2 regions of the Stenotrophomonas testudinis genome follow, and region 2 is predicted to be linked to the other one. Evidence: predicted binding sites of a transcription regulator. Region 2 holds the regulator's gene; the other holds the start of a gene.

Region 1 (4,418 bases), on a different contig from region 2:
GCCACGATTTCGCGCAGCGGGGCTTCCATCGCACGCAGGGCGATCTGGATGCCGTGGTTCTGGTCTTCGTTGGCGCCCTTCAGGCCAGCCAGCGAGGTGACCGCACGGACCAGGGCAACGCCGCCGCCCGGGACCACGCCTTCTTCAACGGCTGCACGGGTAGCGTGCAGGGCGTCGTCGACGCGATCCTTCTTTTCCTTCATTTCGATTTCGGTCGAAGCGCCGACCTTGATCACGGCAACGCCGCCGGCCAGCTTGGCCACGCGTTCCTGCAGCTTCTCGCGGTCGTAATCCGAGGAGGTGTCCTGGATCTGGGTCTTGATCTGGCCGACGCGTGCGTCGACGGCAGACTTTTCACCCACGCCATCGATGATGGTGGTGTTTTCCTTGGAAACCTGCACCTTCTTGGCGCGGCCGAGATCCTTGATGGTGGCCTTTTCCAGCGACAGGCCTACTTCTTCGGAGATCACGGTGCCGCCGGTCAGCACGGCCATGTCTTCCAGCATCGCCTTGCGACGGTCGCCGAAGCCCGGAGCCTTGACGGCCACGACCTTGACGATGCCACGGATGGTGTTGACCACCAGGGTCGCCAGCGCTTCGCCTTCGACTTCTTCGGCAACGATCAGCAGCGGCTTGCCGGCCTTGGCGACGCCTTCCAGCACCGGCAGCAGGTCACGGACGTTGGAGATCTTCTTGTCGTGCAGCAGGATGAACGGGTCATCCAGGTCAGCGGTCTGCGACTGCTGGTTGTTGATGAAGTACGGGGACAGGTAGCCGCGGTCGAACTGCATGCCCTTGACCACGTCCAGCTCGTTGTCCAGGCCCGAGCCTTCTTCAACGGTGATTACGCCTTCCTTGCCGACTTCCTTCATCGCGTCAGCGATGATCTGGCCGATCGACTCGTCCGAGTTGGCCGAGATGGTACCGACCTGGGCAATCGCCTTGTCGTCGGCGGTCGGCTTGGAGATGTTCTTCAGCTCGGCAACGGCGGCCACAACGGCCTTGTCGATACCGCGCTTGAGGTCCATCGGGTTCATGCCGGCAGCAACAGCCTTGGCGCCTTCGCGGATCAGGGCCTGGGCCAGCACGGTGGCGGTGGTGGTGCCGTCGCCAGCGTCGTCGTTGGTGCGGGAAGCAACTTCCTTCACCATCTGCGCGCCCATGTTCTCGAACTTGTCAGCCAGTTCGATCTCCTTGGCGACGGAGACGCCGTCCTTGGTGATGGTCGGAGCGCCGAAGCTCTTTTCCAGCACGACGTTGCGACCCTTCGGGCCCAGGGTGGCCTTGACGGCATTGGCGAGAACGTTGACGCCGCGCACCATGCGCGAACGGGCGTCTTCACCGAAACGAATATCCTTGGCAGCCATTGCGATTACCTCGATGTTTGCGCCGGGCCGGGCCCGGCGACGGAAAGGGATGTCTTACAGGAAAGCAGGTCGCGCCGAGGCTCAGCCGATGATGGCGAGCACGTCGTCTTCGCGCAGGACCTTGTACTCGACGCCTTCGCTCTTGTACGAGCTGCCGGCGTACTGGCCGTAGATGACCTTGTCGCCAACCTTCAGCGACGGAGCGCGCACGGTGCCGTTGTCCAGGGCCTTGCCCGGGCCGACGGCGACGACTTCACCCTTGGTCGACTTTTCCTTGGCCGAATCCGGAATGACGATGCCACCGGCGGAGATTTCGTCGGCTTCGATCGGCTTGACCACAACGCGGTCGTGCAGCGGCTTGATGTTCATAGGGACCTCTTAAGTTGTTGATTGGTCTAAAAAAGTCCGGCGATGTTAGCACTCACCCCAGGTGACTGCCAGCATTGCTCGCGAAAAAACCCGACAGGTCGGGAGCAGGACAGAGATGGAGCTGCCCTTGGGCCTTTCAAGCCCCGCCACGGAAAAATTTTCGACGGTGCGCTGCGGCGGGGACAGACGGCGGGACCGACAGGTTCCCGCATTTTTGGTGATCCACGTCGCAGTGTCAGATATCTGACGTTCAGTTACGGCAAAGTGTCACGCGTTCGGCCTTAGGCTCGCCCGGCATTCCCAATCACAAGGAGTAGTCGATGCGATTGCTGTCCCCGCTTGCCGCCGCCTGCCTGCTGGCGCTGGTCGCCGCGCCGGCCCAGGCCGAGGTCTTCATCAACGAACTGCACTACGACGACAGCACCCCAGCCGGTGACGTCGGCGAAGCCATCGAAGTGGTCGCCACCGCTGGCGAGGACCTCTCCGGCTACCGCCTGTATCTCTACAACGGCGCCAACGCTTCGGCCGCCGTGGTCTACGACAACAAGCCCGTGCCGGCTGGCAGCGCAGCCGGCTGCGGCAGCGCCACGATCGCCGTGGTCACCTACCCGACCAACGGCCTGCAGAACGGCCCCAACGACGGCATCGCCCTGGTCGACGCCAGCGGCAAGGTGGTCCAGTTCCTCAGCTACGAGGGCGCCATCACCGCCTCCGGTGGCCCCGCCGCCGGCATGACCAGCCAGAACATTCCGGTTGCCGAAAGCAACAGCACCGCTCCGGGCACCTCGCTGCAGCTGACCGGCAGCGGCAGCCAGTACGCCCACTTCACCTGGGCCGAGTCGGCCGGTGAGACCTTCGGCCGCTGCAACAACAACCAGACCTTCAGCGGCGGTGGCGGCACCCCGGGCGGCCCGAACACCCCGCCGTCGGTGACCACCACCACCCCGGCACAGGGCAGCAGCACCTTCCCGGCCGCGGCCGATCTGGAAGTGGTGTTCAGCGAGACGGTGAACCTGGCCAGCGGCGCCTTCGCCCTGAGCTGCGGGACCTCCGGCAGCGTGCCGCTGACCTGGCCGGGCAGCGGCAAGACCGTGAAGCTGTCGACCAACACCGCCCTGGTGGCCGGTGAGGCCTGCCGCTTCGACATCCGCGCCTCGCGCATCACCGACAGCCAGGGCGCACGCCCGGCCGCTGACAGCCGCATCGCCTTCACCGTGGCCAGCACCACCGGCAACCCGGACCCGGACCCGGGCAATCCCGGCAACCCAGGCACCCCGGCGGGCTACTACTCCAAGGTCAACACCTCCAGCCCGAGCCAGCTGCGCTGCTCGCTGCACGAGACCATCAAGGGCCACACCGCGTACCCGTACAGCGGCTCGGGCACCAGCACCTGGACCATCCTGGAAATCGCCGACGAAGATCCGAACAACAGCGGCAAGATCCTCGACGCCTACCGCAACCACAGCTACACCAAGGTGAGCAGCCGTGCGGGCACGGGCAGCGGCCTGACCTACAACCGCGAGCACACCTGGCCGAACTCGCTGGGCTTTGCCAGCACCACCGGCGACAAGGGCCTGCCGTACGCCCCGTACACCGATACCCACATGCTGTACCTGACCGATGCGCAGTGGAATGCCGACCGCGGCAACAAGCCGTTCGGCAAGTGCGATGCCAACTGCGGCGAGCGCGCCACGGAGGCCAACAACGGCCAGGGCGGCGGCAGCGGCGGCTACCCGGGCAATTCCAACTGGGTGCGTACCCCCGACGGCAACACCGGCACCTTCGAGGTGTGGGGCAAGCGCAAGGGCGACATGGCGCGTGCGGTGATGTACATGGCCATCCGTTATGAGGGCGGCAAGGATGCGGCCACCGGCCAGTCCGAACCGGACCTGGAACTGACCGACGACCGCAGCAAGATCGTCAAGACCAGCAGCTCGCCGGCCTACATGGGCCTGCTGTCGACCCTGATCGACTGGCACCTGTCCGATCCGCCGGATGATGCCGAGCGTGCCCGTAATGACGTGATCTACTCGTTCCAAGGCAACCGCAACCCGTTCATCGACCACCCTGAGTGGGCGACCCCGGGCCTGTTCACCTCCGCCAAGCCGGCCACCTGCCAGCTGGCCAACTGACCGCGCAACGCAGCGGTCCACGCCGCCGCCGGGCCCTGACCCGGCGGCGGCCCTATACTCGGCGGTCATGTCGACCGTCGATCCCGTCCTGCTGCTGTTGACCACCTGCCCGGACCGGGCCAGTGCCGAGCGCATCGCGCACGCGCTGGTCGGCGAGCGCCTGGCTGCGTGCGTCACCCGGCTGGAAGGAGCGCAGTCGACCTACCGCTGGCAGGGCGACGTCATCACCGACGCCGAACTGCAGTTGCTGGTGAAGACCACGGCGAGCCGCGTCGATGACGCGATCGCCCGCATCGTCGAACTGCATCCGTATGAACTCCCGGAGTGCATCGCGGTCGAAACCCGGGCCGGCCTGCCGGCGTATCTGGACTGGATCCGGGCGCAGACCCGGGAGGACACCGATTGATGAAGTTGTTTGCTCGTGGCGCCGCGCTGTGCGCCCTGCTGTGGCTGGCCCTGCCCGCCTTCGCGCTGGATGAGAAGGACCTGCTGCCGGTCGATCAGGCGTTCGCGCTGACCGCCAGTGCGCCCGAACGTGGCCAGATCCAGC
Region 2 (4,418 bases):
CACCCAGTGCCACGGCTTCGTCCGGGTTGACGTCCTTGCGCGGTTCCTTGCCGAAGAACTCGGTCACCGCCTGCTGCACCTTCGGCATGCGGGTCTGGCCACCGACCAGGATCACTTCGCTGATGTCGCTCGAACGCAGGCCGGCATCGTTCAGGGCGACGCGGCACGGCTCGATCGACTTGCGGATCAGCTCGTCGACCAGCGATTCCAGCTTGGCGCGGGTCAGCTTGATGTTCAGGTGCTTCGGACCCGAGGCGTCAGCGGTGACGTACGGCAGGTTCACTTCGGTCTGCTGGGCGCTGGACAGCTCGATCTTGGCGCGCTCGGCGGCGTCCTTCAGGCGCTGCAGGGCCAGCGGATCCTTGCGCAGGTCGATGCCCTGGTCCTTGTTGAACTCTTCAACCAGGTACTCGATGACGCGGTTGTCGAAATCTTCGCCACCCAGGAAGGTGTCGCCGTTGGTGGCCAGCACTTCGAACTGCTTCTCGCCGTCGACGTTGGCGATCTCGATCACCGAGACGTCGAAGGTGCCGCCGCCCAGGTCGTACACCACGATCTTGCGATCCTTGTTGTCGCCCTTGTCCAGGCCATAGGCCAGCGCGGCCGCGGTCGGCTCGTTGATGATGCGCTTGACGTCCAGGCCGGCGATGCGGCCGGCGTCCTTGGTCGCCTGGCGCTGGCTGTCGTTGAAGTAGGCCGGCACGGTGATGACCGCTTCGGTGACCTTCTCACCGAGGAAGTCCTCGGCGGTCTTCTTCATCTTCTCCAGCACCTTGGCCGAGATTTCCTGCGGCGCCATCTTCTTGGCATCGCTGGTCGACACCCAGGCGTCGCCATTGTCATGGGCCAGGATGCTGTACGGGACGTGGGCGATGTCCTTCTGCACTTCGGCGTCGGTGAACTTGCGGCCGATCAGGCGCTTCACCGCGTAGAAGGTGTTCTTGGGGTTGGTCACGGCCTGGCGCTTGGCCGAGGCGCCGACCAGGACTTCGCCGTCCTTGGTGTAGGCGACGATCGACGGGGTGGTGCGATCGCCTTCCGAATTCTCGATGACGCGGGCCTTGCCGCCGTCCATGATCGCCACGCACGAGTTGGTGGTGCCGAGGTCGATACCAATGATCTTGCCCATGGGGGAGACTCCTGAAGAATGCTTGTTGGTGTCAGTCCGGCCGGTCGGCCGGTGGATGAATGGGATGTGGGGGAGGCTCGTGGAACATTCAAGCCATCACCCGAACGCTGTGTTCAACCGTTCAAAGTGCGCCGGGTCTGGCCAGGCGCTACCTGACGGCGAAGGGCCGTTGCCGGCCCGACGCGTCAATCGGCGGCCACGACCACCAGCGCCGGCCGCAGCAGGCGCTCGTTGAGCAGGTAGCCCTTCTGGAACACGGTCACCACGCTGCCGGGGGCGGCGCCGGGGGCCGGCACCTGGCTGATGGCCTGGTGGTGTTCCGGGTTGAACGCCTGGCCGGTCGGGTCCAGCAGGACCAGGCCGTTGTCGGCGGCGACCTTCAGCAGCTGCTTGTAGGTCATTTCCAGCCCCTCGCGCAGCGGGTTGGCATCGTCGCCGGCGGCCTTCAGGCCGGCATCCAGGCTGTCAAACACCGGCAGCAGCTCGCCCAGCAGCTTCTCGTTGGCGAACTTGCGGGCCTGCTCGATGTCGCGGGCAACGCGCTTGCGCTGGTTCTCCAGGTCGGCGCGCTCACGCAGCGCATCGGCCTTGACCTGCTCGACCTCGGCGCGCAGGCGCTCCAGTTCGTCATGGGTGTCTGCAGCAGCGGCCGCATCGGCGGCGCTCTGCTGGGATTCGATATCTGGATGTTCTTGGTTCATGTCTGGGTCCCTGGCGGTCACTCTCCGCCTCCACCCACCCTAGTGTGGGCGGGATGCTGCGTTTCAAGCGTCTGCCGGCCCCGGACCGCGTCCCGGGGGCGAAAAGGCCGCCCCGAGCACGTCCGCGGTGGCCTGGACCAGCGGAATCACCCGGTCGTAGGCCATCCGTTTGGGCCCGATCACCCCCAGCACACCCAGCACCTGGCCGTTGGCGGTATAGGGCGCGGTGACCAGCGAGATCCCCTGCAGCGGCATCATCCCGGTCTCTTCACCGATGAAGATGCGCACACCCGGGGCCTGGATGGTCCGCTCCAGCAGCTGCAGGATCTCGCGCTTGCTGGAGAAAAGCTCGAACAGCTCGCGCAGGCGCTCCAGGTCGGACAGGTCCTGCACCCCCATCAACCGGGTCTGCCCGGCCACCAGCATGTCGTCGGCCGGCGGCTGCAGGGCCTGCTCGGCCAGTTCGATGCTGTGCGCCAGCAGCTGCTCCAGCTCGGACCGGGCGTCGCGCAGCTCCAGCAGCAGGCGGGTCCGGATCTCGGCCAGCGGCAGGCCGGCGAAATGCGCATTGAGGTAGTTGGCCACCTGTTCCAGCTGGCCCGGCTCGAAGGCCTGCCGGGTCTCGATGACCCGGTTCTGCACCTCGTTGTCGGCAAACACCAGGATCGCCAGCACCCGGCGCCCGTCCAGCGCCACGAAATCGATCTGTCGGAAGGCGAACTGCTCGCGCCGCGGCGCGCTGACCACGCCGACGAAGTGGCTCATCGCCGACAGCAGCTCCGAGGCACTGCCGAGCAGGGCCTGGGTGCTGCCGCCACCGGCCAGCTCATGGCGCAAGCGGGCCAGTTCGCCCTCGCCCGGCGGCTGCATCTGCAGCAGGCTGTCGACGAACACCCGGTAGCCATGCGCGGTCGGGATGCGCCCGGCCGAGGTATGCGGCGAGGCCAGCAGGCCCAGGTCCTCCAGGTCGCCCAGGATGTTGCGGATGGTGGCCGGGCTGACCTCCAGGCCCGCCACGCGCGCCAGTGTCTGCGAGCCGACCGGCTCACCGTCCTGGATGTAACGCGCGATCAGCGTGCGCAGCAGATGGCGCGCACGCGGGGCAAGCTGGTCAGCGGAACCGTGCATGGAATCAACCTGTGAGACACGGACACTAGATAATGGCGGTGCGTCGCCTTGGCAAGTCATTGGACCACCCCGCCGCGCGTGCTAGCGTTGCGCGGCTCAGACACCCCTGTACCCATGCTCAGACATCTTTCGATCAAGGATTTTGCTGTCGTCCGCGCCACCGAGCTGGAGTTCGGGCCGGGCATGACCGTCGTTTCCGGCGAAACCGGTGCCGGCAAGTCGCTGATGGTCGACGCGCTCGGCTTCCTGTCCGGCCTGCGCGCCGACAGCGGCGTGGTCCGCCACGGCGCCGCCCGTGCCGAGCTGTCGGCCGAGTTCGCCCTGGACCAGCTGCAGGCCGCGCGCCAGTGGCTGGCCGACAACGAGCTGGACGACGAGGACCAGTGCCAGCTGCGCCGGGTGATCCGCGCCGATGGCGGCTCGCGCTCGTGGATCAACGGCCGCCCGGTGACCCTGGCGCAGCTGGCCGATCTGGCGGGGCGGCTGGTGGAAATCCATGGCCAGCACGAGCAGCAGGCCCTGCTGACGCGCCCGTCGCAGCTGGCCCTGCTGGATGCCTATGCCCGCAACGAGGACGTGCGCCGCCAGGTGCGCCGCGCCGCTGCGGCCTGGCAGACCCTGGTCGACGAGTCGCTGGCCCTGTCGCAACAGGGCGACGTTTCCGACCGCATCGGCTTCCTTGAACACCAGCTGCGCGAGCTGGACCGCGAGGACCTGGAGCCCGAGTCGATTGTCGCGCTGGGCGCCAGCCACCGCCGCCAGGCCCATGCCAGCGCCCTGCTGAGCGCCTGCCAGGCGGCCAGCAACCAGCTCAACGGCGACGACGGCAGCTCCGCGATGGATCTGCTGCAGCAGGTGCGCCACGACCTGTCGCGCCTGATCGAGCACGACCCGCGCCTGGGCGAAGTGGACGGCCTGATCGAGAACGCCTCGATCCAGCTGCACGAAGCCCTGTCGCTGCTGGACCGCGTGCACGACGACCTGGATGCCGACCCGGAGCAGTTTGAGGAGAACGAGCGCCGCCTCGGCCGCCTGCACGACCTGGCGCGCAAGCACCGCGTGCCGATGGACGAGCTGGGCGCGCAGCGCGAACGCATGCATGCCGAAGTGGAGCAGCTGCGCGGCGCCGACGAGCGCCTGCAGCGCCTGGCCGGCGAGATCGCGAAGGCCGCGGCCGCCTGGCGCGTGCAGGCCGAGGTGCTCACCGCCTGCCGCCGCAAGGCTGCTGCCGAGCTGTCGGCCACCACCACCGGCATCATCGCCGAGCTGGGCATGGGCGGCGGCCAGTTCCTGATCGAGCTGGAAGCGCAGGACAGCGGCAAGCCGGACCCGCAGGGCGCCGAGCGCGTCGAGTTCCTGGTGGCGGCCAACGCCGGCCAGCCGCCGCGGGCGCTGCGCAAGGTCGCCTCAGGCGGTGAACTGTCACGTATCTCGCTGGCCATCGAAGTGGCCGCGCTGGA

The links. The regulator HrcA, encoded in region 2, represses chaperone genes, less so after heat shock. The targets are predictions, from matches to a motif close to TTNGCACTCNNNNNNNNNGAGTGCNAA.
Region 1: NQ204_RS04850 (co-chaperone GroES) is a predicted target of HrcA. The motif match lies at 1,782-1,808, and genes of this name have one in related genera.

The regions. Positions count from the first base shown of each region.
Region 1 covers NZ_JAMOKY010000005.1:19,467-23,884, forward strand. Annotated here, with positions in the region: gene groL (chaperonin GroEL) at 1-1,367, opposite strand, end outside; gene NQ204_RS04850 (co-chaperone GroES) at 1,449-1,736, opposite strand; gene NQ204_RS04855 (endonuclease) at 2,057-3,868, shown strand; gene cutA (divalent-cation tolerance protein CutA) at 3,936-4,274, shown strand; gene NQ204_RS04865 (protein-disulfide reductase DsbD domain-containing protein) at 4,271-4,418, shown strand, end outside.
Region 2 covers NZ_JAMOKY010000024.1:46,532-50,949, reverse strand. Annotated here, with positions in the region: gene dnaK (molecular chaperone DnaK) at 1-1,129, opposite strand, end outside; gene grpE (nucleotide exchange factor GrpE) at 1,315-1,830, opposite strand; gene hrcA (heat-inducible transcriptional repressor HrcA) at 1,894-2,958, opposite strand; gene recN (DNA repair protein RecN) at 3,073-4,418, shown strand, end outside.